DNA from 4 places in the Dechloromonas sp. TW-R-39-2 genome. Region 2 is predicted to be linked to each of the others. Evidence: predicted binding sites of a transcription regulator. Region 2 holds the regulator's gene; each other region holds the start of a gene.
What was found. Region 2 encodes sigma-54, which starts transcription at its own class of promoters, with help from an activator protein. Its sites were predicted from a motif close to TGGCACGCTTNCTGCTNA; they were not measured.

Region 1: GBK02_RS14080 (nitrate reductase) is a predicted target of sigma-54. The motif match lies at 3,543-3,560, and genes of this name have one in related genera.
Region 3: GBK02_RS15425 (glutamate/aspartate ABC transporter substrate-binding protein) is a predicted target of sigma-54. The motif match lies at 2,649-2,666, and genes of this name have one in related genera.
Region 4: GBK02_RS16460 (ammonium transporter) is a predicted target of sigma-54. The motif match lies at 4,452-4,469, and genes of this name have one in related genera.

The regions. Positions count from the first base shown of each region.
Region 1 covers NZ_CP045202.1:2,912,271-2,919,441, forward strand. The annotation lists gene ybiB (DNA-binding protein YbiB) at 1-791, opposite strand, end outside; gene GBK02_RS14080 (nitrate reductase) at 810-3,533, opposite strand; gene GBK02_RS14085 (ClpXP protease specificity-enhancing factor) at 3,647-4,081, opposite strand; gene GBK02_RS14090 (glutathione S-transferase N-terminal domain-containing protein) at 4,084-4,680, opposite strand; gene GBK02_RS14095 (cytochrome c1) at 4,764-5,483, opposite strand; gene GBK02_RS14100 (cytochrome b N-terminal domain-containing protein) at 5,495-6,796, opposite strand; gene petA (ubiquinol-cytochrome c reductase iron-sulfur subunit) at 6,800-7,171, opposite strand, start outside.
Region 2 covers NZ_CP045202.1:310,847-318,017, reverse strand. The annotation lists gene GBK02_RS01575 (sodium:solute symporter family protein) at 44-1,540, opposite strand; gene GBK02_RS01570 (pseudouridine synthase) at 1,626-2,276, opposite strand; gene recA (recombinase RecA) at 2,542-3,570, shown strand; gene recX (recombination regulator RecX) at 3,563-4,006, shown strand; gene lptB (LPS export ABC transporter ATP-binding protein) at 4,003-4,740, shown strand; gene GBK02_RS01550 (RNA polymerase factor sigma-54) at 4,769-6,238, shown strand; gene hpf (ribosome hibernation-promoting factor, HPF/YfiA family) at 6,254-6,577, shown strand; gene ptsN (PTS IIA-like nitrogen regulatory protein PtsN) at 6,632-7,078, shown strand; gene hprK (HPr(Ser) kinase/phosphatase) at 7,088-7,171, shown strand, end outside.
Region 3 covers NZ_CP045202.1:3,177,980-3,185,150, reverse strand. The annotation lists gene rpe (ribulose-phosphate 3-epimerase) at 1-153, shown strand, start outside; gene GBK02_RS15435 (phosphoglycolate phosphatase) at 153-836, shown strand; gene trpE (anthranilate synthase component I) at 959-2,434, shown strand; gene GBK02_RS15425 (glutamate/aspartate ABC transporter substrate-binding protein) at 2,720-3,619, shown strand; gene GBK02_RS15420 (asparaginase) at 3,703-4,767, shown strand; gene GBK02_RS15415 (amino acid ABC transporter permease) at 4,857-5,594, shown strand; gene gltK (glutamate/aspartate ABC transporter permease GltK) at 5,596-6,276, shown strand; gene GBK02_RS15405 (amino acid ABC transporter ATP-binding protein) at 6,301-7,029, shown strand; gene GBK02_RS15400 (ATP-binding protein) at 7,141-7,171, shown strand, end outside.
Region 4 covers NZ_CP045202.1:3,385,400-3,392,570, forward strand. The annotation lists gene GBK02_RS16435 (thioredoxin family protein) at 1-72, opposite strand, end outside; gene GBK02_RS16440 (permease) at 89-1,132, opposite strand; gene arsB (ACR3 family arsenite efflux transporter) at 1,151-2,218, opposite strand; gene GBK02_RS16450 (arsenate reductase ArsC) at 2,228-2,641, opposite strand; gene GBK02_RS16455 (helix-turn-helix transcriptional regulator) at 2,641-2,997, opposite strand; gene GBK02_RS16460 (ammonium transporter) at 3,219-4,421, opposite strand; gene GBK02_RS16465 (murein transglycosylase A) at 4,654-5,871, opposite strand; gene GBK02_RS16470 (ATP-binding protein) at 5,919-6,809, shown strand; gene GBK02_RS16475 (Nudix family hydrolase) at 6,806-7,171, shown strand, end outside.

The sequences.
Region 1 (7,171 bases), 860 kb from region 2:
GGCAAACTGCGCAGGCTTTCGTGTTCTGCTTCAAAAAGCACGTTGACCGCGCCATCATGCACGTACTCAAGGCGAGGGCGACGTTTCGGATTGGCAAACGGCTCGCCTTCCGTACCACGCAGCAAGATTCCGCGTTCGCCCCGGGCAACCAGCATGTTGCGCATCAGCTCGATGAAATCAGGATGCGTGGCAGCCGCAACCAGCACTGCCTCCTGATGAAACGGGCTGAGCATTTTGACCAGACTGTGGGCGCTGCTCCGGACGCCCATCCGACTGCGCAGCGACAACAGATTATGCAAACCGGGACACAGCAGACTGAGCGGGGCAAAAGCCAGGCCTTTCTCGGCCAGACTGTTTTGCGCCTGCAGCACCGAGGTCACCGGCATGATGCCCAATTCGCGCAGAACCTGTGCCGTCGTCACCCGGCCAAACCCTTCAATCAGGCCATGCACCAGTACCGGGACGCCAAAGCGCTGAAGTAGAAGAGCCAGCAAGGGAGTCAGGTTGGCCTCCTTGCGTGCACCGTTGTACGTCGGCAGAACAACCGGTCGAACTCGACCATGCGGTAATTCAAGGTGATTTGTCCGGTCATTGACCGCGGCAAGAAACCCCAGCATTTCGTCGACAGATTCACCCTTGACGCGCAGGGCGATGATCATCGCCCCGAGTTCGAGGTCCGGGACGCCACCGTCGAGCATCGCCGCATAAAGCTGATGCGCTTCGTCAGCCGACAGATCGCGGGCGCCATCGGCGCCGCGACCAAGTTCCTTGATGAAATGAGCGTAGCCCATAGTCTCCTCTCGCCGCGTTCAGACTGGCACGGCTTCTTTGGTCGCGTATTCTGCCACCATCCGCTTGATCTCGGGTACGCAGGAGCCGCAGAAAGTGCCGCATTTCAGGGTTTGCTGCATGCTGGCCAAATCCGAGCCCTGCGCCAGTGCCTGCTGAATCTGTACATCGCTGACATCGGCACATTTGCAGATGATGTTGCGCGACGGCATGCTGACCGGAGGACGCTCGCTGGGAGCCAGGGCAAAGCGGATCAATGATGGATCCAGTTCATCTTCCGCCATGGCCTGTTTCAGCCAGCTCTGTGCCAAGGCCTCCCCTGCCAGCCTGACACCAAACAAGCGGCCATCGCGCACAATGGCTTTCTTGTTGATCTGGCGTTTTGCATCGGCATAGAGAATCTCTCCCTCCGTCGAATCGAGGCCAAACAGACGGTCGACCGCAGCAAGCTGTGCGCTATCGAGCGGACCGTGTTCAGCTGCACGCAGAATCACCAACGGTGCACTACGGCCATACAAACCCACCGCGGCGTAGGGGAAAATCGACAGCAAGCTTCTCGCTTCGGCCAGCAAAGCCCGGGCCTCGTCTGTCGAAGCACAACGCCGAAGCACGGCGACCGGGTAAGGCAAATCGAGTTTATCGATCCGCACCGCAGCATGCTTGAGCTCAGGCTGTTTCGAATAGGGATCAGTCGCTTCGCTGACCAACGCATTCGCCCCGGGCGAATTCATGAACTGGCTTCCCCAATGCATCGGCATCCAGGCTCGGCCTCGCTTCAGCCCGGCACGTTCGGCAATCCGCACGACCATTTCGCCGCGCGGGTTGGCCACTTTCACGATATCACCAGAAGCCAGCCCCCGATGTCGCATGTCGCAGGGGTGCATGGCCAGTTCAGGTTCATCGTCGAGATTGAACAAACGCGGAACCGTGCCTGTCCGGGTCATGCCATGCCACTGGTCACGCATGCGACCTGAAATCAGGCTGATCGGAAATTCATTGCTCAGCGCCTCTGCCGTTGCCTGGTGCTGAACCGGAACAAAACGTGCGCGACCATCAGGCGTCGGGAAACGGCCATCTTCATACAAACGCTGCGTGCCAGCCTGCGCCCCGTCGGGATACGGCCACTGTTGAGAGCCACGGGTTTCCAGGTGGCCATAACTCAAGCCGGTGATATCCAGATCGCGGCCCCGCGTTGTTTCACGGTGCTCGTTGAAAATCTCTTCGGGGTTGGTGTAGGGAAAAAGATGGGCTGTCGCCGGGTTACCCAGCTTGTTCGCCAGGCGCCGGGCAAAGTCGACGACGATTTCCCAGTCATGACGCGCCTCTCCCGGCGCAGCAACTGCTGGCAGAACACGGCTGATGCAGCGCTCCGAGTTGGTGACCGTGCCATGTTTTTCGCCCCATGCGCTGGCCGGCAACAGCAAGTCGGCAAACTCGGCCGTATCGGTGCCGGCATAAGCTTCTTGCAACACGACATATTCGGCCGTATGCAACGCTTTGCGAATGGCAGCCTGATTCGGCATGGAATGCGCCGGGTTGGTGCAGGCAATCCAGACCGCCTTGATCTCGCCGGAATCCAGGCTTTTGAACAGGTCGACCGCAGTCTTGCCTGGTTTGGCGGGAACATCCGGAATCCCCCAGAGCGCAGCCACCTCTGCCCGATGTTCGGGATTTCCAAGGTCGCGATGTGCCGAGAGCAAATTGGCCATCCCGCCCACCTCGCGTCCGCCCATGGCATTGGGTTGCCCGGTCAATGAGAATGGGCCAGCGCCGGGCTTGCCAAGTTGGCCGGTCGCCAGATGAAGATGAATCAGGCTGACGCTGTTGTGGGTTCCATGCGCCGACTGGTTGAGGCCCTGGCAATAGAGTGACAAGGCCGCCGTGCTTTTGCCGAACCACTCGGCTGCCTGGATCAGGTCAAGCTCCGAAATCCCGCAAATACGGGCAACCGCAGCCGGCGTATACGTTTTGACGATTTCGGCAACCGCCTCAAATCCAGTCGTGTGTGCCGCAATATAAGTGTGATCGACCAAGCCATCCCGAATCAGCAGATGCAGCATGCCATTAAACAAAGCGATGTCTGTTCCGGGATTGATCGGCAGGTAAAGGTCGGCAATCTCGGCCGTTTCGGTACGACGCGGGTCGACGACAATGATTTTCAGATCGGGATTCGCCGCGCGGGCGTCTTCGATGTAACGGAAAACAATCGGATGTGCGACAGCCGGATTTGCCCCACTGATGAATATCAGTTGAGCGGCCAGAATATCGGCGTAACAGCAAGGCGGGGCATCGGCGCCCAGTGTCTGTTTGTAGCCAGCAACAGCCGACGACATGCAGAGACGGGAATTGGTATCGACATTGTTGGTACCAATCAGTCCCTTGGCCAATTTGTTGAAGACATAATAGTCCTCGGTCATCAACTGGCCTGAAATATAGAAGGCCACCGAATCGGGACCATAGCGACGAATTGTCTCGGCAAACCGATCCGCAGCGGACTCCAGCGCAGCATCCCAAGCCACTCTCTGTCCGGTCTGGCCGCGCTGCAAGCGGCGCTCTGGGAACAACAGTCGCCCGCTCGGGCCTGCCGTCAAATGGAGCGTTGCACCCTTGGTACAGAGTCGACCGCGATTGGCCGGATGGTCAGGATCGCCGCGCACACCGGAGATTTTCCCATTCTCGGTTTCAATCAGGACACCGCAGCCAACGCCGCAGTAACAGCAAGTGGATTTGACTTCATTTTTCATGACTGTCCTTGAGCAACAGCTGTGCCACCCTGAAACAGCATGAAATTAAATAAAAAAGGGAAATTTCCAGAAGAAATTTCCCTTTTTTGGTGCATCGATCTTGCCGTGCGTCCCTATTTGATGCGTTGCAACTTGGGACGCCCTCCTTCTGGGCGAGGTGGCTCAGGCGGCTCTTCTGCGGGCAAGGCATCAACAGCCACATCCTCTGCGTCATCGAACTCGCCTTGTGACTCTCCAGCCTCAAGCTCAAAAGCCATACCCGCGCCATTTTCACGCGAATAAATTGCCGTAACCTGAGTCACCGGCACGGACAATTCGCGTGAAACGCCACCGAAACGAGCTTGGAAATCGATAAAATCATTACCGATTTTCAGCTTGTTAGTGGCATCGGGGCCCAAATTCAGGACGATTTGTCCATCCCGGACAAATTCCCGGGGGACACGCGTTCGCCCATCAACCTGGACTGAAATATACGGTGTAAATCCGTTATCGCAGCACCACTCCCAGATTGCACGCAGCAGGTAAGGCTTGGTAGACGGCAGTTCCATGTTTACTTGCGCATCGCCTTTTCAGACGGCGTCAATGCATCGATGAAACCCTGACGGCTGAAAATCCGCTCGGCGTATTTCATCAGCGGTGCAGCAGCTTTACCAAGGTCGATGCCATAGTGATCAAGACGCCAGAGCAACGGAGCAATCGCCACATCGAGCATCGAAAACTCATCGCCCAGCATGAATTTTTGCTTGTTGAAGATCGGGATGATCTCGGTCAGACGCGCCTTGATTTCCTGGCGAGCCTTGTCAGCCGTCTTGCCATTTTTTTCGATCACTTCCATGAACGAGAAAATTTCGCGCTCCATACCGACCAGCAACTGACGGGCACGTGCACGCATGATCGGGTCAGCCGGCATCAGTTGGGGATGCGGAAACCGCTCGTCAATGTATTCGTTGATGATGTTCGGCTCGAACAGAACGAGATCTCGCTCAACCAGCACCGGAACGCGGTTGTGCGGATTGATCGCGGCCATTTCTTCCGGCTTGTTGAACATATCAACGTCGATCACCTGAAAATCCATGCCCTTTTCAAAAAGGACAATGCGGCAGCGATGACTAAAAGGGCAGGTGGTGCCCGAGTACAGATTCATCATTTGTGGTAACCCTCAAAATGCGATTCGGCATCGGGGGCTGGCCGAAGCCAAACCCGCGATGCCGTTAGCTGATCCGGACAGGATCAGTGAATGTCTTTCCAGTATTCCTTCTTCAGCGCGTAAGCAAGCACGAAGAGCAAGCCCAGGAAGGCAAGTACGAAGAAACCAAGCTTCTGGCGGAATTCCTGTTGCGGTTCGCCCATCCAGACCATGAAGCCGACAAGATCAGAAACAGCCTTGTCGAATTCGGCCGGAGCCATCTGGCCCGGAACAGCCACTTCCAGCTTGTGGGTTTCGTGGTTCAGGACTTGCTGCCCCTGAAGACCATAAAGAATGTGCGGCATGCCGACATTTTCGAACACCACGTTATTCCAGCCGGTCGGACGGTTTTCGTCACGATAGAAGGAGCGCAGGTAGGTGTAGAGCCAGTCTGCACCTGCACCGGCATTACCAGCTTCACCACGGGCACGGGCAATGATGGTCAGATCCGGCGGCGTAGCACCGAACCAGAGCTTTTGTTCATCGGCACGAGCGGCCACAGTCATCAAGCCACCAATCTTGTCGGAAGTGAACATCAGGTTTTCCTTGACCTGCTGTTCAGTCAGACCGAGGTCGACCAGATTCTTGTAGCGCATGTAGGAAGCACCGTGGCAATTCAGGCAGTAATTGACGAACAGCTTGGCGCCATTCTGCAATGCAGCCTTGTCACCGACCGAGCCCGGCCACTTGTCGAGATGAACCGCACCGCCGCTGGCAAATGCCATGATCGGCGCGAAGAGCAATGCGATCAGAAATTTTTTCATTTTTTGCATCCTCACTTCATCGTCACGCGGTCAGGAACCGGCTTGAACTTGTCCATGCGTGACCACCACGGCATGCCCAGGAAGAAACCGAAGTAGAACACCGTGCAGATCTGGGAGATCAGCTCGCCCATCGGCGACGGAGACAGGGTACCCAGGTAACCGAGGATGAAGAAGACGATCACGAAGATGGTCAGCATCACCTTGGTAATCGGGCCACGATAGCGGATCGACTTGACCGGGCTACGGTCGAGCCAAGGCAGGGCAGCAAAGATCACGACCGAAGCCCCCATGCCGATCACACCCCAGAGCTTTGCCGGCAAGCCGAAGAAGTTCCAGACCATGGCACGCAGGATCGAGTAGTAAGGTGTGAAGTACCAGACTGGTGCAATGTGCGGCGGGGTTTTCAGCGGATCAGCCGGATAGAAATTCGGCGTTTCCAGGAAGTAACCGCCACCTTCCGGTGCGAAGAACATCACGGCGGAGAAGACCATCAGGAAAACAACCACACCGACGATATCCTTGACCGTGTAGTACGGGTGGAAAGGAATGCCATCGCGCGGAATGCCATTTTCATCCTTGTTGGCCTTGATCTCGATACCGTCCGGATTATTCGAACCGGTTTCGTGCAGAGCCAGCACGTGAGCTGCAACCAGACCAACCAGAACCAGTGGGAAGGCAATCACGTGGAAGGAGAAGAAGCGGTTCAGCGTAGCGTCACCGACGACGAAGTCGCCACGGATGATGATCGACAGATCAGGACCAATGACTGGAATCGCAGAGAACAGATTGACAATAACCTGTGCGCCCCAGAAGGACATCTGACCCCAAGGCAGCAGGTAGCCGAAGAAAGCTTCGCCCATCAGCACCAGGAAAATACCGACACCGAACAACCAGGTCAGTTCACGCGGCTTGCGATAGGAACCGTAGAGCAAGCCACGGAACATGTGCAGGTAAACCACGATGAAGAAGGCTGAAGCACCGGTCGAGTGCATGTAGCGAATCAGCCAGCCACCCGGTACATCACGCATGATGTACTCAACGGAAGCAAAGGCAATCGGCACGCCGTTCGCGTTCAGGGCCGCATCCGGCTTGTAGTGCATGACCAGGAAAATGCCGGTGACGATCTGGATGACCAGAACCAGCAAAGCCAGAGAGCCGAAGAAATACCAGAAGTTGAAGTTCTTCGGGCAGTAATACTCGGACAGATGTCCCTTCCAGAGAGAAGTGGCCGGGAAACGGGCATCAACCCATTCCAGGACATTCCCGCCGATGGAACCATCAGACTTGTATTTTTCGAAGTTGCCAGCAGCCATTTCTTATGCTCCCTTCTTGTCTTCGCCGATCATGATGCGGGTATCGGAAAGATACACGTGCGGCGGAACTTCCAGGTTGGTCGGGGCAGGCTTCGCCTTGTAAACGCGGCCGGCAAAATCGAAGGTCGAACCATGGCAGGGGCAAAGGAAGCCACCCAGCCATTCAGCGCCCATCCCCTCTTCTGCGCCCTTCTTGAATTTCTGCGAAGGGGAACAGCCGAGGTGGGTACAGATACCGACAGCCACCAGAATTTCCGGCTTGATCGAACGGGTATCGTTCTTTGCGTAGGCTGGCTGCTGATTGTTGTCAGACTTGGGGTCGGCAACAGCATCAGTCAGCTTGGTCAGCGTTTCCAGCATTTCCTTGGTGCGGTT
Region 2 (7,171 bases):
CAATGTCAGGTAATCGTGACTTGCCGGGCCATTTCAACCCGCTTTAATGGCGGTGCGGGTGTTCTGCCGTGTGGTGGGTTTCTGCTGCCGCGCGATGGTGTAAGGCGCTGTGCATGTCTTCGAGCGGCATGGCATGGCCGACCCATTGCGGCAGCAAGGATCCGGCCACCATGCCCAGCATACTGACGGCCAGGCCGATCAGTTGCGGCGGGACAAGACTGGCTTCGCCAACCAGCAGTTCAATCAGCAGCCATGAAACGAGGCCGCCGAAAATGGCACAGAGCGCGCCCTGCGTGCTGGCCCGCCGCCAGAAAGCACCGAAGAACAAGGGAACGAAAGCACCGGCCAGCGTGACTTTGTAGGCATTTTCAACCATCTTGAAAATGCTGGCGTTGGAGTTGAGCGCAAAGCACAGGACGATACAGGCAAAGACAACGATTGAAGCCCGCATGACCATCAGGAAGCGACGGTCATCCATGTGCGGGAAAAAGCCGCGGATGATGTTTTCCGAAAAAGCGACCGAAGGTGCCAGCAAGGTAGCCGACGAGCAACTCATGATGGCCGACAGCACGGCGCCGAAGAAAATGGCTTGGGCAAAGACCGGAGTGTGCTGCAGGACAAGGGTTGGCAGGACGAGTTGCGAATCGGTCTGCAGCAGGCCGTTGAACAATTCAGGGTCGATCAGGGTCGCCGAATAAGCGATGAACATCGGGACAAAAGTGAAGCAGAAATAGATCGATGCGCCGAGCACCGAGCCCCACAGCGCAATTTTCTGGCTCTTGGCGGAGGTGATGCGCTGGAAGACATCCTGTTGCGGAATCGAGCCTAGCATCATCGTCATCCAGGCGCCGAGAAAGGTCAGCCATTGCCAGGGGTCGGGGGGGGGAAAGAAATCGAGCTTGCCTGCGGTCGACGCGTGATTGATGACCAATTCGACGCCGCCGGTCAGGCCGGAGACGATGTAGCCGATGTACAGCATGCCGCCCATGATGACGCCCATCTGGACGAAATCGAGAATGGCGACTGAGAGCATGCCGCCGAAGGTGGTGTAGGTCAGCACGATGGCGGCGCCGAGGATCATGCCGGCGCTCTGGCTGATGTAGCCGTTGGTCACGACATTGAACACCAGGCCGAGCGCCTTGATCTGGGCCGATACCCAGCCGAGATAGCTGGCGACGATGCACAGTGTGGTGAGGACTTCGACGCTGCGGTTGTAACGCATCCGGAAATAATCGCCGAGCGTCAGGATGTTCAGCTTGTAGAGTTTCCTGGCGAAAAAGAAGCCGGCGATGATCAGGCACATGGCCGAGCCGAATGGGTCGGCAACGACCCCGCGCAAACCGTCCTTGACGAAGGTGGCGGAAACGCCAAAGACAGCTTCGGCCCCAAACCAGGTGGCAAATACGGTTGCGGTGACGACCGGTAGCGGCAGGTGGCGTCCGGCGACGGCAAAGTCTTTGGCGCTATGAACGCGGGTTGCCGCAAACAGGCCGATGCCGATGGAAACGAGCAGGTAAAGGACGACGAACCAAATCAGCATTTTTGCGCGGTCGACCGTGGCAAGAGGTTGAAAACGCGGGAATTATACGGTCAATGCGGACTGTCGTTGCGCTTGCCAGAAGTGCTCAGAATGGAACTGGGCAGTGAAACTCCAGGCGCTCTTCGGTCAGCGGGTGAAAGACCGCCAGGTCGCGGGCGTGCAATTGCAGGCGGTCGGCCATGAATTCAGCTTCGCCGCCATACAGGTCGTCGCCGAGAATGGGGTGGCCGATCGACAATAAATGAACCCGCAACTGGTGCGAACGGCCGGTCACCGGCTCCAGCTCGACGCGGCTGCTGCGACCATCTGCGGCGGTCGATACAACGCGATAGCGGGTCAGCGAGGGGCGGCCGAGTTCGAAGTCGACCATCTGCTTCGGCCGGTTAGGCCAGTCGACGATCAGTGGCAGATTGATTTCACCGCTCTTGTTTTCCGGCTGGCCGATCACCACGGCGACGTAAAGCTTGTCCACCTTGCGGTCCTGGAATTGACGCGACAGTCGGCGGTGCATTTCCGGACCGCGTGCGAAAACCAGCAGCCCCGAGGTTTGCATGTCGAGTCGATGGACGGTCAGCGCATCGGGAAAGTCGCGCTGAACCCGGGTCAGCAGGCAATCCTGCTTCTCTTCGCCGCGCCCCGGCACCGACAGCAGGCCATGCGGTTTGTTGACGATGATCATCGACGGGTCGGCGTAAAGATAATCGAGGGGGGCGAGCGGGGGCGGCGAATACGTCATTGGCGGAAAATCTGCAGGCGGCGAAATGGCAAGGCAGCAATGCGGACTTGCATTCGCAGGGCGCCAACGGTATAACTGTAAATATACACAGTATATTGTGTGTCGTGCGCTGCTCGCTATACGCAAAGCTTCGACGAAAGGTGTGGAGCATACGCATTCCCCGTCGGCGGTGTCTATCGGTAGTGATCATGAACCCGGTAACTGCAATTTCTATTCCATCTTTGGCCCCTGTGCCATAATTCCGTCAAATTCTAGAGGTATGCCCATGGACGACAACAAGGCAAAGGCGCTCGCCGCAGCGCTGCAACAGATCGAAAAGCAGTTCGGCAAAGGTTCCATCATGAAGATGGGCGATGCCGAAATTGACGAAGGCATTCAGGTTGTCTCGACCGGTTCGCTCGGTCTCGATATCGCGCTTGGCGTCGGCGGCCTGCCGCGCGGTCGCGTTGTCGAAATCTACGGCCCGGAATCTTCCGGCAAGACGACGCTGTGTCTGCAGGTCGTTGCCGAAATGCAGAAACTCGGTGGTACTGCTGCCTTCATCGATGCCGAACATGCGCTTGATCCGCAATACGCCCAGAAGCTCGGCGTCAATGTCGGCGACCTGCTGATTTCCCAGCCGGACACCGGCGAACAGGCTCTTGAAATCGCTGACATGCTGGTTCGTTCCGGCTCGGTCGACATCATCATCATCGACTCCGTCGCCGCCCTCACCCCGCGGGCTGAAATCGAAGGCGAAATGGGCGATCAGATGGTCGGCCTGCACGCCCGCCTGATGTCCCAGGCACTGCGCAAGCTGACCGCCAACATCAAGAAGACCAACACGCTGGTTATCTTCATCAACCAGATCCGGATGAAGATCGGCGTCATGTTCGGTTCGCCGGAAACCACTACCGGCGGCAATGCACTCAAGTTCTACGCCTCCGTCCGCCTCGACATCCGCCGCATCGGCGGCATCAAGAAGGGCGACGAAGTGATTGGCAGCGAAACCAAGGTCAAGGTCGTCAAGAACAAGGTCTCCCCGCCGTTCCGCGAAGCCATTTTCGACATCCTGTACGGCGAAGGTATTTCCCGTCACGGCGAAATCGTCGAAATGGGCGTCGCCCACAAGCTGGTCGACAAATCCGGTGCCTGGTATGCCTACAAAGGCGAAAAGATCGGTCAGGGCAAGGACAACGCGCGCGAATTCCTCCGGGCCAATCCGGAAATTGCCCAGGAAATCGAGGCCGGTATTCGCGAAGCGGCCAGCACCAACGTGATCAAACCGGTCAAGGCCGCCAAGGCTGATGCCTGATCCGGTTGTTGCGCTGCGTGTCGCGGCTCTCCGACTCCTTACCCGGCGTGATCACAGCCGGGCGGAGTTGAAGGCCAAGCTCGCCGCGCAGGCGGAATCCGAGGAACAGCTCGATGCTGTCCTCGAAAGACTGCAGGCGGAGCGCCTGCTCTCGGATTCCCGTTTTGCCACTCAGCGCGTCGTTGCCCGGGCCGGACGTTACGGCAACGCGCGGCTGCGCCAGGAGTTGCGCCAGACCGGCGTGAGCGATGATGAAATCGCTGCAGCCTTGCCGGAAGCCGGCGACGAGACCGAGCGTTGTCGTCAGGTTTGGGCAAGAAAGTTCAAGCAGTTGCCGCAATCGGCTGAAGAGCGCGGCAAGCAGATGCGATTTTTGCAATATCGTGGTTTTTCCGGCGACGCCATACGCCGAGTGATGCGCGGAGCCGAAGAATGACGGACAAAAAGATTTCCACGCTGGCTGCCCACAACCTGAAGAAGCGCTACAAGTCGCACACGGTGGTTGAGGATGTGTCTTTTGAGGTCAAAAGTGGAGAGGTCGTTGGTTTGCTCGGGCCGAATGGTGCTGGCAAGACAACCTGTTTCTACATGATTGTCGGTCTGGTACCGGCTGATGGCGGCGAGGTTTACATCGACGATGCGAAGCTGACCCACCTGCCGATGCACAGCCGGGCCCGCCAGGGCTTGTCCTATTTGCCGCAGGAAGCCTCGGTCTTTCGCAAGCTGAACGTCGAGGAAAACATTCGTGCCGTGCTGGAACTGCTCGATCTGCCCGAGAAAGAGTTGAATGACCGACTGGAGGGTTTGCTCGGCGAACTGCATATCGGCCATGTCCGTCACGTCAATGCTGCAGCGCTTTCCGGCGGCGAGCGCCGGCGTGTCGAAATTGCCCGGGCCCTGGCAACCAGCCCGCGCTTCATCCTGCTGGATGAGCCGTTTGCCGGGGTCGACCCGATTGCGGTACTTGAAATCCAGAAAATCATCCGTTTCCTCAAGGAGCGGGGCATCGGGGTACTGATCACCGATCACAACGTGCGTGAAACCCTGGGTATTTGCGATCACGCCTACATTATCAGTGCGGGGCGCGTTCTGGCCGCTGGCCGTCCGGATGAAATCGTTGATAATGAAAGTGTGCGCAAGGTTTACCTTGGCGAGCATTTCAAGCTCTGACCGATAAGCAGCGTCCCTACCCCATTCGATGAAACCGGCACTTCAACTCAAGCTTTCCCAGCATCTGGCCCTGACGCCACAGTTGCAGCAATCGATCAAGTTGCTGCAACTATCGACGATCGAGATGCAGCAGGAAATCGAGCGCTATCTGCTTGAGAATCCGATGCTTGAACGGGATGATGACGCCGGAACGGAGTCTTATTCTTCGGCTCAGCAATTCGATGCGCCGAAGAGCGATGAGGGTGAGCGCGAACAGCGGGCTGAGCGCGACGAACGGGATGCGCGTGAAGAGCGCGAGCAGGATATTCCGAGTGCGCCATCCGACGTCGATGACGATCGCTGGTCATCCGATGCCGGTACCTATACCGGGGCAGGTCGCGATGAAGACGATGACAGCGACAGCCACGACATCCATGCCGCAACAACCAGTTTGCGCGATCACCTCGGCTGGCAATTGGGCATGACCCAGTTGTCGGACCGGGATCGCAGCCTGGTGCGTTTCCTGATCGAAGCGCTTGATGATGATGGCTATCTCTCGGCGCCTCTCGACGAGTTATGGGAAACCCTGCCGCCCGAGTATGAAATCGAGCTGGAGGAACTGGAAATTGCGCTCCGCCATATCCAGAGCTTTGATCCGACAGGTATCGGTGCGCGTGGGCCGAAAGAATGCCTCGCCCTGCAGCTGAAGGTTTTGCCGGAAACTTCGGTGCGCAACCTGGCGCTGACCATTGTCGAGCAACACCTTGAATTACTCGCCGCCCGCGACTTTGCCAAAATCCGTCGTCTGACGGATTGCGAAGATCCCGCCCTGAAAGCGGCACACAGTTTGATCGTCAGCCTTGATCCTCGCCCGGGCGCACGTTTCGCAGCCATTGAAGCACGCTATATCACCCCGGATGTGATGGTTCGCAAGCTCAAGGGAAAGTGGACCGCCTATATCAATCCGGATGCCTATCCGCGTTTGCGGATCAATCGGTTGTACGCTGAAATCCTGTCACGCCAGCGTCGTGGAAACGGCAACATGACCGGCCAGCTACAGGAAGCACGCTGGCTGATCAAGAATGTTCAGCAACGGTTTGAAACGATTCACCGCGTCACCCAGGCGATCGTCGATCGTCAGCGCCAGTTTTTCGAGCATGGCGAAGTGGCGATGCGTCCGCTCGTGTTGCGCGAGATTGCCGATATTCTCGGTTTGCACGAGTCGACCGTGTCACGCGTTACCAGCCAGAAATACATGGCCACGCCGCGCGGTATCTTTGAATTGAAATACTTTTTTGGCAGTCACGTTGCCACCGATACCGGTGGTGCGTGTTCTGCAACGGCCATCCGGGCACTGATCAAACAACTGATCGGCGCAGAAGATGGCAAGAAGCCCTTGTCGGATAGCCAATTATCCGAAATACTAGGCCAGCAGGGAATCGTTGTAGCCCGACGCACAGTAGCCAAATACCGTGAATCGCTTAACATCCCGCCGGTCAATTTACGCAAGACCCTGTAGAGAGAGGAGAAAAGCATGAATCTGCAGATCACTGGTCACCATATCGACGTTACCCCTGCTTTGCGCGAGTACGTTGAAAACAAACTTGACCCTGTTGTTCGCCATTTCGATAAAGTCACCGGCGTTAACGTGATTTTGTCTGTCGAGAAGCTCAAGCAGAAAGCAGAAGTGACCGTCCACGTTCCGGGCAAGGACATGCATGTCGAAGAGTCCGGTGACGATCTCTACGCAGCGATTGACTCCATGTTTGACAAGCTTGATCGCCAGGTCCAGAAATACAAGCAAAAAGTTCAGGATCACCATCGCGGTGAAAAGCCTGTCATTCTCGCGGCAGAATAATTGCCGTTCGGCCGCAGCCACCGCGCTGCGGCCCATGCATCACTGAATTTTCCTATGAACCCCTTAGCCAATATTCTGTCAGCCACACAGGTCCTTCTTGATCTTGAGGCAGGCAGCAAAAAGCGGGTCTTCGAACAGGCCGGCATGCTTTTCGAGAGTCATCTCGGGCTTGCCCGTGCAGTTGTCTTCGAAAGCCTCTTTGCCCGTGAAAAACTGGGTTCGACCGGTCTTGGGCAAGGTATTGCCATTCCGCATGGTCGGATCAAGGGCCTCAAGCAGGCTGCCGGTGCTTTCTTGCGTCTGGCAACGCCCGTACCGTTCGACTCGCCGGATGGGCGTCCGGTCAATCTCCTGTTCGTGCTGCTGGTTCCAGAACAGGCGACAGAACAACATCTCCAGATTCTTTCCGAATTGGCCCAGCGCTTTGCCGAAAAGCCCTTCCGGGAAGCCTTGCTTGCGGCAACCGACCCTGCCGCTGTGGTTACCCTGTTTCAGGTCTGAGCCAATTTCGTGCGCCACATCAGCCTGACCCAGCTCTACGAAGATAATCGGGAAAAGCTGCTGCTTAGCTGGATGATGGCGCAGCAGGCCGAA
Region 3 (7,171 bases), 600 kb from region 2:
GGCGTCAATGTCACGAATATCGCCGAAATCGCTCGTGCCGGCGTCGATGCCTTCGTCGCCGGTTCGGCCGTCTATGGTGCCGGCAAGGACAGCGACCCGCATCGCTACGACACGATCATCGGCGCGCTGCGCAGCGAACTGGGCAAGGTCTGATGCATTTCCAGTCGGTTACCTTCGATCTCGACGGTACGCTGCTCGATACCATCGCCGACCTGGCCGAAGGCTGCCGGCTGATGCTGGAGGAAATCGGTGCGCCGCCGCGTACGCTGGCCGAAGTGCACAGCTTTGTCGGCAAGGGCATGGCTGTGCTCGTCGAACGCTGCCTGACGCATGGCGGGCAGGCACCGTCGGATGCGCAGATACAGGCGGCGATCGAGTCCTTCAAGAAGCACTATGCTGCGGTCAACGGTCGTTTGACCCGGATTTACCCCGGCGTCAGCGAAGGTCTTGAAGTTTGGAAGGCGAGCGGCCTGAAGCTCGGCATCGTGACCAACAAACCGGCGATGTTCACCGAAGCACTGCTTGAGCATGTCGGCATGCGGCATTACTTCGAGGTCGTCGTTTCCGGCGATACGACGGCGCACAAGAAACCGCATCCGGAACCGATCCTGCACGCCTGCCGCCAGATGGGCATCGAGCCGCGCTTCAATTTGCATATTGGCGACTCAAAAAACGACATCGAAGCCGCCCGCGCCGCCGGTTGCCCGGCCTACGCCGTCCCCTACGGCTACAACGAGGGGGAGCCGGTGGACAGCGCCGATTGCGATGCGCTAGTATCCGACCTGCTCGCCGCCTACCGGCAAGCCCTTACTTTCAAAGACCTCCATCACAAATGACGACTCTGCAATTCTGGAACGATTGGCATGGTTGGCGTCGCTGGCGCCCCTGATCTCCTTTCGCGCGCCGATCCGGCGCAATGCACCAGAACGCAGCACCCTGTCATTTCCGAGGCTTCCCCATGACTGAAACCGAATTCAATTCGCTTGCCGCGCAAGGCTACAACCGCATTCCTGTCACGCTGGAAACGTTTGCCGACCTTGATACGCCGCTTTCCATCTACCTCAAGCTGGCCAACGGCCCTTACACCTATCTGCTGGAGTCGGTGCAGGGGGGCGAACGCTTCGGGCGCTATTCGATCATCGGCCTGGCTTCGCCGACGCGCATCGTCGTGCATGGTCACCAGGTGCTGGTATTGACCGGCAACCGCATTGCCGAGCGTGAGGACGACACCAATCCGCTCGAATTCATCGGAAAGTTCATGGAGCGTTTCCGTGCCGCACCGCAAGCCGGACTGCCGCGCTTCTGCGGCGGTCTGGTCGGTTGCTTCGGCTACGATACGGTGCGCTACGTCGAGACGCGCCTGACCCGGACCCAAAAGCCGGGCGATCTGGGAACGCCGGATATCGGCCTGCTGCTATCGGAGGAAATCGCCGTCGTCGATAACCTCTCGGGCAAGCTGACGCTGGTTGTCTTTGCCGAACCGGGCTTTCCCGGTGCTTACCAGAAAGCACGTTCGCGGCTGAAAGAGCTGCTCGCCAAACTGCGCACGCCGGTCACCATCCCGAGTGAGCAGCCGGTCCAATCCGAGGCAGCAGTCTCTGTTTTCGGCGAGGCCGCGTTCAAGAAGGCCGTCCTCAAGGCCAAGGAATACATTACCGAAGGCGACGTGATGCAGGTCGTCCTGTCGCAGCGCATGACCAAGCCGTTCCACGCCAGTCCGCTGGCGCTGTACCGCACCCTGCGCAGCCTCAACCCGTCGCCCTATATGTTCTACTTCGATTTCGAGGATTTCCATGTCGTCGGCGCATCGCCTGAGATTCTGGTCCGTCTCGAAGGCGAGCGCGTCACTGTCCGGCCGATTGCCGGGACGCGTAAACGCGGCGCATCGCCGGAAGAAGATGCCGCACTGGCCACCGAGTTGCTGGCCGATGAGAAGGAACGCGCCGAACACACCCAGTTGCTCGACCTCGGGCGCAACGACTGCGGCCGTGTCGCACGCATCGGCAGCGTCAAACTGACCGAGAACATGCTGGTCGAGCGTTACTCGCATGTGATGCACATCGTCTCCAACGTCGAAGGCCGCCTGCAACCGGGGCTGGATGCACTCGACGTGCTCAAGGCGACCTTCCCGGCCGGTACCGTGTCCGGTGCGCCGAAAGTGCGGGCGATGGAAATCATCGACGAACTCGAACCGGTCAAGCGCGGTATTTATGCCGGTGCAGTCGGCTATCTTGGTTTCCATGGCGACATGGATCTGGCAATTGCGATCCGTACCGCCGTGGTCAAGGACAAGCAGCTGCACGTTCAGGCTGGTGCCGGTATCGTCGCCGATTCGGATCCGAATTCCGAATGGCAGGAAACGCAGAACAAGGCGCGTGCCGTGCTGCGCGCCGCCGAACTGGCCGAGCAGGGGCTGGATACCCGGATCGACTGAGTATTGCTCGGCAAACCAGCAAAAAGCCGCCCCGATTTGGGCGGCTTTTTTGTGTCGACCGCGGCACTCGGCAAGTCTGGTGGCCCAAGGAAAGTGACGGATTTCCGATGGCTCGCCTGGCCAGCTGTCGGAAATCCGACGCCTATGCTGCCGGCGTGCTTTTAATCCCGTTTTAAATCAATGGCTTGTTCTTTGTTTTTTGTTGCGTTTGGGGTGGCACGCCTCCTGCGTAGTGATAGGTGTCGTCGCCGGCCTCCGGCCTCTTCATTTAACAGGAGACAATTCATGAAACGTATCGCTTTTGTTGCTGCTTTTGCTACCGCTTTCGGCGCGGCTGCCACCCTGCCGGCCCATGCCCAGGAATCCGCGACCCTGAAAAAAATCAAGGACACCGGCAGCATCACGCTGGGTCATCGTGAATCGTCGATTCCTTTTTCCTATTACGACGACAAGCAGCAAGTCATCGGCTACTCGCACGAGTTGATGCTCAAGGTCGTTGATGGCGTCAAGGCTGAGTTGAAGCTGGCCAAGCTCGATACCAAGCTGATGCCGGTGACCTCGGCCAACCGCATCACGCTGATCCAGAATGGCACGGTCGACATCGAATGTGGCTCGACAACCAACAATACCGAGCGCCAGAAGCAAGTCGGTTTCTCGACCAGCATCTTTGTCATCGGGACCAAGCTGATGGCCAAGAAGACCGCCGGGATCAACGATTTTGCCGATCTGGCCGGCAAGAACGTGGTGACCACCGCCGGCACGACGTCCGAGCGCCTGATCCGCAAGATGAACGAAGACAAGCAGATGAAGATGAACATCATCTCCGCCAAGGATCACGGCGAAGCCTTCCTGACGCTGGAAACCGGCCGTGCCGTTGCCTTCATGATGGATGACGCACTGCTTTACGGTGAAATGGCCAAGGCCAAGCGCCCGGCTGATTGGGTGGTGGTCGGTACCGCACAATCCAAGGAAGCCTACGGCTGCATGCTGCGCAAGGAAGATCCGGCTTTCAAGAAGGTGGTTGATGCTGCGCTGAGCAAAGCGATGACCTCCGGCGAAGCCGACAAGATCTACAGCAAGTGGTTCATGAACCCGATTCCGCCGAAGGGCCTGAATCTTGAGATGCCGATGTCGGACGACATGAAGGCACTGTTCAAGGCACCGAACGACAAGGCTTACGAATAAGCCGGACGGCCTTGTGAACGGCCGGCACCGCGTGTGAGGGCCGGCCGTTCATTTCCCTACAGAGATACCCCAGGAGTATTGTCATGCTGAATCGTTTTCTTTCCCGCTGCCTGCTGGTTGCCGCAGCCTGTGTTGCTGCCGTTCCTGCTTTCGCCGCCAAGCCCAATGTCGTGATTCTTGCGACCGGTGGAACCATCGCTGGGGCCGGCGCGGATGCCGCCAAAAGCGCGACCTATCAGGCGGCCAAGGTGCCGGTCGACAAATTGATCGCCGGTATTCCGACCCTGGCCGATGTGGCCGAGGTGCGTGGCGAACAGGTTTTTCAGATTGCCTCCGAAAGCTTTACCAACGAGCATCTGGTCACGCTGGGCAAGCGTGTCGCCGCACTGGCCAAGCAAGGCGATGTCGACGGCATCGTTGTGACCCATGGCACCGATACCCTGGAGGAAACGGCCTATTTCCTGAATCTGGTGGTGCGGACCGACAAGCCTATCGTCGTCGTCGGGTCGATGCGTCCGGGCACGGCGATGTCGGCTGACGGCCTGCTCAACCTGTTCAATGCCGTTGGCGTCGCTGCCAGTAAGGATGCCCGTAGCAAGGGTGTCATCGTTGCGATGAACGACGAACTGAACAGCGGTCGCGATGTGTCCAAAATGATCAATATCCAGACCGGTGCATTCAAGAGCCCGTGGGGTCCGCTCGGCATGGTGGTCGAAGGCAAGAACTACTGGTTCCGCCTGCCGGCCAAGCGCCACACCGCCAATTCCGAGTTCGATATCGAAAAAATCGACGCCCTGGCGCCGGTCGAGATTGCCTACGGTTACGGCAATACCACCGACACGGCCTATCGTGCTTTTGCCGACAAGGGTGCCAAGGCCATCATTCATGCCGGTACCGGCAATGGTTCGGTGAGCAACCGGGTTGTACCGGCCTTGCGTGAATTGCGCGGCAAGGGCGTGCAGATCATCCGTTCTTCGCACGTCAATGCCGGCGGCTTTGTGTTGCGCAATGCCGAACAGCCGGATGACCAGTACGACTGGGTCGTGGCGCACGATCTCAATCCGCAGAAGGCACGCATCCTGGCGGCGGTGGCGCTGACTAAAACGAATGACAGCAAGGAATTGCAGCGTATTTTCTGGGAGTACTGAGCAGGTCACAAGGCGGTGCCGGGCTGACTCGGTACCGTCCAGAGCAATATGTCCGGCCTTGAGGCCGGCGATCAATGAGGGATTCAACGATGAATTACCAATGGAACTGGGGCGTTTTCCTGCAGCCAAGTGCGAGCGGTGATGACACCTATCTCGGCTGGATGCTGGCCGGCTTCAAAATGACCATCACGCTGTCGTTGACCGCGTGGGTCCTGGCCTTGCTGCTCGGTGCGCTGGTCGGGGTGCTGCGCACCGTGCCGAACAAAGTGTTGGCTGGTCTGGCGACTGCCTACGTCGAGCTTTTTCGCAACATTCCGCTGCTCGTCCAGCTGTTCATCTGGTATTTCGTCTTGCCCGAATTGTTGCCGACCGCGATTGGCGATGCCTACAAGCAGTCGAATCCGGTCTTCCAGCAGTTCCTCGCGGCCATGGTCTGCCTGGGGTTGTTCACCAGCGCCCGCGTCGCCGAGCAGATTCGCTCCGGCATCAATTCGCTGCCCAAGGGGCAGAAGAATGCCGGTCTGGCACTCGGCTTCACGCTGCCGCAAACCTATCGTTTCGTGATGTTGCCGATGGCCTTCCGCCTGGTCGTTCCGCCGCTGACCTCCGAGTTCCTCAATATCTTCAAGAATTCCGCCGTCTGTTCGACCATCGGTCTGCTTGAACTGGCTGCCCAGGGGCGCCAACTGGTCGATTACACGGCGCAGCCCTACGAATCCTTCATCGCGGTGACCATCGCCTATGTGCTGATCAACGTGACCGTGATGTTCCTGATGCGCAAGGTCGAGCACCGCATTGCCGTGCCTGGCTATATCGGAGGCAAATAACATGTACGAATTCGACTGGTCTTCGATTCCCGGCGCCTTGCCCTTCCTCTGGGACGGCATGAAGATTTCGCTGGAAATCACCGCGCTCGCCGTGGTCATCGGCATCGTCTGGGGCACCTTGCTGGCCATGATGCGCCTGTCGCCGATCAAGGCGGTTTCCTTGTTCGCCGCCGGCTATGTCAATCTGTTCCGCGCCGTGCCGCTGGTCATGGTGCTGCTCTGGTTCTTCCTGATCGTGCCCAAGGCGCTTGAGCAACTGTTCGGCTTGCCGAGCGGCACCGACATGCGCCTGACCTCGGCCATGATCGGCTTTGCGCTGTTCGAGGCGGCCTACTACTCCGAAATCATCCGGGCCGGCATCCAGAGCGTGCCGAAGGGTCAGATCGGCGCTTCCTACGCGCTCGGCATGACTTACAGCCAGGCGATGCGCCTGGTGATCCTGCCGCAGGCTTTCCGCAACATGGTGCCGCTGCTCCTGACGCAAGGGATCATCCTCTTCCAGGACACCTCGCTGGTTTATGTCTCGGCATTGGCCGACTTCTTCGGCGCCGCCTACAAGGTGGGCGATCGCGACGGTCGACTGGTTGAAATGCTGCTTTTTGCCGGCCTCATCTATTTCGTTATCTGCTTCTCCGCTTCGCAGCTCGTGAAGCGTCTCCAGAAAAAATATCATCCGGCCTGACGGCCCGCCTCAAGGAGTCATTCCATGATCAAGATTGCAAATGTCAGCAAGAATTACGGTGCCTTCGATGTCCTCAAGGATTGCAGCACCACGGTCAACAAGGGCGAAGTGGTCGTTGTCTGCGGCCCGTCCGGCTCGGGCAAGTCGACGCTGATCAAGTGCGTCAACGGTCTCGAACCGTTCCAGTCCGGTGAAATCATCGTCAACGGCACCTCGGTTGGCGATCCGAAAACCAATCTGTCCAAGCTGCGCTCCCACGTCGGCATGGTGTTCCAACACTTCGAACTCTTTCCGCACATGAGCATTACCGAGAATCTGGCCATTGCCCAGATCAAGGTGCTCAAGCGCAGCAAGGAAGAAGCGATGGACAAGGGGCTCAAGCTGCTCGACCGCGTTGGCCTCAAGGCGCATGCCCACAAGTTCCCCGGCCAGTTGTCCGGCGGCCAGCAGCAGCGCGTGGCGATTGCCCGGGCACTGGCGATGGACCCGATCTGCATGTTGTTCGACGAGCCGACCTCGGCGCTCGACCCGGAAATGATCAACGAAGTGCTCGACGTGATGACCGAGCTGGCGCAGGAAGGCATGACCATGATGTGCGTGACGCACGAAATGGGCTTCGCCAAGCGTGTCGCGCATCGCGTGATCTTCATGGATCACGGCCGTATCGTCGAAGACGACAGCAAGGATGCCTTCTTCGCCAACCCGCGCTCCGAACGCGCCCAGCAGTTCCTCGCCAAGATCCTGCAGCACTGATCATGGCCGCCGCGACCCGATTTGTTCCGGTCGCGGCAATCATCGCGGTCAACCGCGTTTCCGGGCAAAAATCCACGGTTACAATGACGCCTTCCGATGGCCGCCCATTCCATGACTGATTCCCCGCCGAGCATTCCGGTCA
Region 4 (7,171 bases), 390 kb from region 2:
AACCAACTCAATCAATGCCACGGTATTTCGACAGTTGGAACACCCCGTGCCCAGCACCTTGATGATTTTCATCTGAATCCCCGTTTGCTTATAAAACCAGATTGAATACGTAGCCCACCAACAAAATACCGGTCGCGACAACGCCTGCAAAAGTCGCTATCAGCCGTGGCTTAAGAGCCTTGCGCAGAATAATCATCTCCGGGGCCGACAAGGCAATCACAGCCATCATGAAGGCCAGCACAGTACCCAGTGCCGCTCCTTTGCCCAGCAAGGCTTCAACAATCGGGATAATGCCGGCCGCATTGGTATACATCGGCACGCCAAGCAGCACTGCCGCCGGGACGGCCCACCAGACATCCTTGCCCATGAAGGCGGCCATGAAATCTTCCGGGACATAGCCATGGATGCTAGCACCAACAGCGATACCCGCCAGGATGTAAGGCCAGACCTTGCCAACAATGCTCCTTACGTGGTTTTGCCCGGCCTCAAAGCGGGCAACCCAATCCAGCTCTTCTCCCTTGTAACTGGCAGCTTGTCCGTTCTGAATTTGCTGCACCCAGTCCTCCAGGTGCTTTTCCATTTTCAATTGGCCGATGACCAAACCTGAAGCGATGGCTACAGCCAGTCCAAGCCCCAAATACAGAGCTGCAACTTTCCAGCCGAACATGCCGAATAGCAGCGCTAGCGCGATCTCATTGACCATGGGAGCCGAGATGAGGAAGGAGAAAGTGACACCAAGAGGAACGCCAGCGGACAGAAAACCAATGAACAGCGGCACGGCGGAACAGGAGCAGAACGGCGTGACGATGCCAAGTGAAGCAGCCAGAACATTTCCCACGCCGACACGCTTACCAGCCAATAGCGCACGGGTACGCTCCGGCGCAAAAAATGTCTGAACGATGCCCATGAGAAAAACGATCCCGGTCAGGAGTAACAGGACCTTGGGCGTGTCGTAGAAAAAGAAATGGATGGCTTCGCCCAACCGGGTATCGCGTGTCAGCCCGAACAACGCGAGCATGAGATCAGCAAAATCGGTGAGGTGGCTGTAAGCGACCACCCAGAAAGCACTGGCCAATACGACAACAATCAACCACCGGGCTAAATGTCCTTGCGTTTGAGCACGGCTTGCCATGACTGATTCTCCCTTTGTTTATCGGGTTTCGTACCATCCCTTCGAGGCATTCACGGCCTTGACTACCAGCAACATGACCGGAACCTCGACCAGAACACCAACCACCGTGGCCAGTGCAGCCCCCGACTCGAATCCAAACAGGCTGATGGCGGCAGCCACAGCTAACTCGAAAAAATTGGAAGCGCCGATCAATGCCGATGGGCAGGCGACAATGTGCTGTTCGCCGACCGCCTTGTTCAGCCCATAAGCCAGTGCAGCGTTGAAGAACACCTGAATCAGGATAGGCACCGCCAAAAGACCGATGACCAACGGCTGCTTGAGAATGGCTTCGCCCTGGAAGGCAAACAACAGCACCAGCGTCGCCAGCAAGGCCGAGATGGACCACGGGCCTATCCTGGCCATGGTGGCATCGAATGCCGCCTGCCCTTTGGCCAAAAGCGATTTGCGCCAGAGTTGGGCCAAACCGACCGGAATCACGATATAAAGAACGACCGAAGTCAGCAGCGTGTTCCACGGCACGGTAATCGACGAAATCCCAAGCAAAAGCGCAACCAGCGGCGCAAAAGCGAAAACCATGATGATGTCGTTGATGGCAACCTGCGAAAGGGTGAATAGCGGATGCCCGTTGGTCAGGCGGCTCCAGACGAAAACCATCGCTGTACAGGGCGCGGCAGCCAGCAGGATGAGACCGGCGATGTAGCTGTCCAGTTGTTCGGCCGGCAACATCGGCGCAAACAGGTTGCGAATGAACAACCAGCCGAGGAAAGCCATCGAAAATGGCTTGACCAGCCAATTCACGAACAAGGTCACACCGATTCCGTGCACATGCTGCTTCATCTCGGCCAGTGCCCCGAAATCGACCTTGACCAGCATTGGAATAATCATCATCCAGATGAGCAGGCCGACGGGCAGGTTGACCTGTGCAACCGCCATTTGACCGATGGCCTGAAAGGCTGCGGGCGCCATCTGCCCGGCTGCGATGCCAGTCGCGATGCAGAGAAAAACCCAGACCGTAAGGAAGCGTTCAAAAACACTCATCGAAGCTTTGGCTGCGAGTTTTGCAGTCGTTTCACATTGGGCTGACATCGCGCTTCCTCACAGGCCAAGTACTTCACGCACCGCCGGCACCAGCCGGCTACGAATATCGTCGCGGACGGCGACGAAACTCTCCAGCGGCTCGCCATGCGGGTCATGAAAGCCGACATGGATTCGCATCACCGGACGGGAAAAAACAGGGCAGGTTTCCTTGGCGTTGTCACAAACGCTGACGACCAGGTCAATATCGTCATTCATGACCGCTTCGACGGCTTTTGGGCTCAATCCCTCGGTCGGCAGACCAGCCTGCTTGAGCGCTGCGATCGCGCCGTCGGCAACCTTGGGCTGCGGGCTGGTACCGGCCGAAATGGCCCGCACCAAGCCGGAGAGATCGTGGTTGAGGATGGCTTCGCCCATCTGGGAACGGCAGGAGTTACCGGTGCACAGCACCAGCACGGTTTTGAGTTTAGACATCAGGATTTCACTCCGGCTTTGGCACGACGTTTTTCAGTGGTGTCACAGCATGCGGCCTTGGGAAGACAGGCATTGCCCTGGCAGCAGTTGCTGGTCAGGAAGGCAATGAGATCATCCATCGTGCTGTAGTTGGCTGAGTAATGAATGAAGCGGCTTTCGCGCTCGCCGGCAATCAGGCCAACCCGGCTGAGATGTGCCAGATGGAACGACAGCGTTGCCGGCACCATGCCCAATTGCTCGCCGATGGCACTGGCGTTGATGCCATCCGGCCCAGCCTCGACCAACAACCGGAAAATGGCCAGGCGAGACTCATGCCCCAGTGCGGCAAGAAGTTCAGCTGCATTTAATGTTTCCATTGTTCGAGTATTATCAAATTATAAAATAAAGTCCAGTGACCCTTTTGTTACGCACTGCAGAGATGGCATTGATGGACGGTCAATGATCCCCTGACCGATAGTCGACAGATTTTGTGAATCTCAAAAACGGCAATTTCGACTAAGTCACAAACAAAAAGGCCCAAAATCCTGGGCCTCTTTGCTGTCCGTATTACGACAGACATTTTCACTACGATCACGCCTTACCAGTTCGGCTCACGCTCCGGCGTTGCCGTAATGCGGTGAATGCTCAGGTCGGCGCCCTCGTATTCTTCTTCCTGATCGAGTCGCAAGCCGATGAAGGCTTTCAGGCTGCCATAGACGATGGCTCCGCCGGCCAAGGCAACGACAATCGCCAGACCAGTCATGATCAGTTGTGGCATGAAGGCAATGCCACCTGCACCGCCCAACGCCTTGCTGCCGAAGATGCCGGCAGCGATACCGCCCCAGGCGCCGCACAGGCCGTGCAGCGGCCAGACGCCCAGAACGTCGTCGATTTTCCAGCGATTCTGGGTCAGCGTGAACATGATGACGAACAGGCCGCCAGCGATGCTGCCGACAACCAGCGCACCCATCGGGTGCATCAGGTCCGAGCCGGCACAAACGGCGACCAGACCGGCGAGCGGGCCGTTATGCACGAAACCCGGGTCATTCTTGCCGAGCAGAAGTGCCACCATGGTGCCGCCGACCATCGCCATCAACGAATTGAGGGCGACTAGGCCGGAAATTTTGTCCAGCGTCTGGGCGCTCATCACATTGAAGCCAAACCAGCCGACCGTCAGAATCCACGCTCCCAATGCCAAAAAAGGAATCGATGAAGGAGGATGGGCTGAAATGCGGCCGTCCTTGTTGTAGCGACCATAGCGTGGCCCGAGCAGGAGGACGGCAGGCAAGGCAATCCAGCCGCCCATGGCATGCACGACGACAGAGCCGGCGAAGTCATGGAACTCCTCGCCAAATGTCGCCTTCAGCCACGCCTGAATGCCAAACGCCTGATTCCAGGCGATGCTTTCATAAAACGGATAGATGAAGCCGACGATCATGAATGTGGCAATCAACTGCGGGTGGAATTTGGCTCGTTCGGCAATCCCCCCGGAGATGATCGCCGGAATGGCTGCGGCAAAAGTCAGCAAGAAGAAAAACTTGGTCAGTTCGTAACCATTTTTTTCCATCAGCGTTTCAACACCGGTGAAGAAATTGACACCGTAGGCAATGGTGTAGCCGATGAAAAAGTATGCCAGGGTCGACATGCCGAAATCGGTCAAAATCTTGACCAGCGCATTGACCTGGTTTTTCTTGCGAACCGTGCCCACTTCGAGAAAGGCAAAGCCTGCGTGCATGGCCAGCACCATGATGGCGCCAAGCAAGATGAACAGCACATTGCTGCCGGATTGGTAGTTTTCCATGAAAGCCCCTGATTTTGGAATCGAATGCCTATAGCAAGCACCATTCCAGTGCACAAAGATGTTTTAAATCAGTGCATTGCAAAAGTCATTTTTCCAGAAGCGCACCAAACAAGTGCCAAACAACAATCCGTCGCCCATCATCGGTGCAGAAAATGCGGGCGATGCACCAACAAAACCACCCCGCCACCGCCTCAAGGGATGCACCAGAACTTCGGGCGAAAAAACGCTTTTTCTATCTGGGAGCAGCTTCCGGTGGCAAAAGCACCCAAAGACGTCCGGTTTGCTTCATACGCCCGGCCTGTTCGCCTGCCGCCTTGCCAAAGCCCCAGAAGAAATCGGCACGCACCGCCCCCTTGATCGCCCCCCCGGTATCCTGTGCCATCACCAGGCGATTCATCGCCTGCACTGAATTGGGGCGGGTCGTTGCCAGGAAAACCGGAGCGCCGAGCGGCACCGAACGCGGGTCAATCGCAATGCTGCGCTCGGGCGTCAGCGGTACGCCAAGCGCGCCGGCCGGACCATCCTTGCTGTTCGGATTTTCACGGAAAAAAACATAGCTCGGATTGGCGTTGAGCAATTCGTCGAGACGGGCCGGATTGGCGCGCGCCCAGGCCTGGATGCCCTGCATCGAAGCCTCTTCAAGTTTCAGTTCGCCGCGGTCGACCAGCACGCGACCGATGGATTGGTAAGGATGGCCGTTCTGGTCGGCATAATTGACGCGCACGGTGCTGCCATCGGTCAGCTTGACCCGACCGGAACCCTGAACCTGAAGAAAGAAAAGTTCGACGGCATCATCGACATAAAGCAAGGTTTTACCCGGCAAGCGATCCCCGCGAGCACCAATTTCGGCACGTGACCAGTAAGGCACCACCTTGTTGCCTTCGACCCGGCCACGAACGCGCTTGTCTTTGAGCTCAGGGAAAAGCGCGGACAGATCGATCGTCAGCAAATCATCCGGCACTGCCCGGATCGGCTGTTCAAACCCCTTCACCTTGGTTCTGCTACCGCGCAGCAGTGGCTCGTAGTAGCCGGTAATCATGCCGTTGGATTCACCATCACCGGTCAGGACGGCATAGGGCAGGAGGTTTTGCTCAAAGAAGGCTCGCGGATTGAAATCCGGCTTGCCGTCAGCCGTCCGCGCCAGATCGCAGACGCGCTTCCAGGCCGGGCCGTGCGACTTGCTGGCCATGCCCCGGCAAGACTGCATGAAAGCCGGCCAGGCAGCCGCTATATCGTCATCTTTCCAGCCCGGCAGATCGGCCCAGCTGGCGGCGCGAAAAGTCCGGGCGAACGGGCTTGGCGGCACGGGCGTCGTGACGGCCGTCGGCGGACAGGCCGGGCAGCTTGCGCAAGGTTTGCAGACAGCCGGCTCCGGCTCTCCCGAGGGCAAAAGGCTGCAGGCGCTTAACAGGGAGAAGGCCAGAAAGAGTGCGGCTTGGATTTTTCGCATGGGTTTCGTTAGAGTGCGTGAATTCAATGCGAAGTATACCTGTCACCATGCCCGAATCTCTCCAGCTTGAACGTCTGCTTGCCCGTGCCGAGGCCGTCCTTGGTCGCTTTGAGGCAACGCTGCCCCCCGCTCCGCCGCTGCCGGACTGGAAAAATGCGATTGCCTTTCGCTGGCGCAAGAACCACGGCCGCGGCTGGTTGCAGGCCATTCGCCAGCCCCACCCGATCCGCCTCGACGAACTGAACAACATCGACGATCAAAAAGAGCGCATCCGCCTGAATACCGCCCAGTTCGTCGCCGGGCACACCGCCAACAATGTCTTGCTGACCGGCTCGCGCGGCTCTGGCAAGTCATCCTTGGTCAAGGCCGTACTCAACGAGTATTCGGCACAAGGCCTGCGGCTGATCGAGGTGGACAAGGCCGACCTCGTCGACCTGCCGGATATCGTCGACCTGATCGAAAGCCGACCGGAACGTTTCATCATCTTCTGCGACGATCTTTCCTTCGAAGCCGGCGAAACCGCCTACAAGGCATTGAAATCGGTGCTTGATGGCTCGATTTCGGCCCCGCCGGACAATGTGCTGATTTATGCCACCTCGAATCGGCGCCACCTGATGCCCGAGTTTTTTTCGGAAAATCTGGAAACCCAGCGGATCGACGACGAAATTCATCCGGGCGAAGCCGTTGAAGAAAAAATCTCGCTGTCCGAACGTTTCGGCCTGTGGATTTCGTTCTACCCGTTCAGCCAGAACGAATACCTGAACATCGTCTATCACTGGCTGCGCTATCTCGGCGTCGATGAAGCCGTGATTGCCCGGTGCGAACGCGACGCCCTCAACTGGGCACTCGGCCGCGGCTCGCGCTCCGGCCGTGTGGCCTGGCAATTCGCCCGCGATCTGGCCGGCCAGCAGAAAGATCAGCCGGAGACGACACGGTGAGCGAAAAAATCGTCGAAGTTGCCGCCGCCGTGATGCTGCGGGCTGGCGGCCGTGAATTCCTCCTCGCACAACGGCCGGAGGGCAAGGTCTACGCCGGCTACTGGGAGTTCCCGGGCGGCAAATTGGAGGCTGGCGAAACCGTTCGCCAGGCGCTGGTTCGCGAGCTTTATGAAGAACTGGGCATCAGTGTCACGGAATGCGCCCCCTGGCTGACCCGGCAATTCACCTACCCGCACGCCACGGTACGTTTGCATTTCTGGCGCGTCACGGCGTGGACCGGGGAAATCGGCATCACCGCCCCGCTGGAACATGCTGCGGTCGACTGGATGGAATGCGGCAAAAGCGCCAGCGTTGCCCCCATC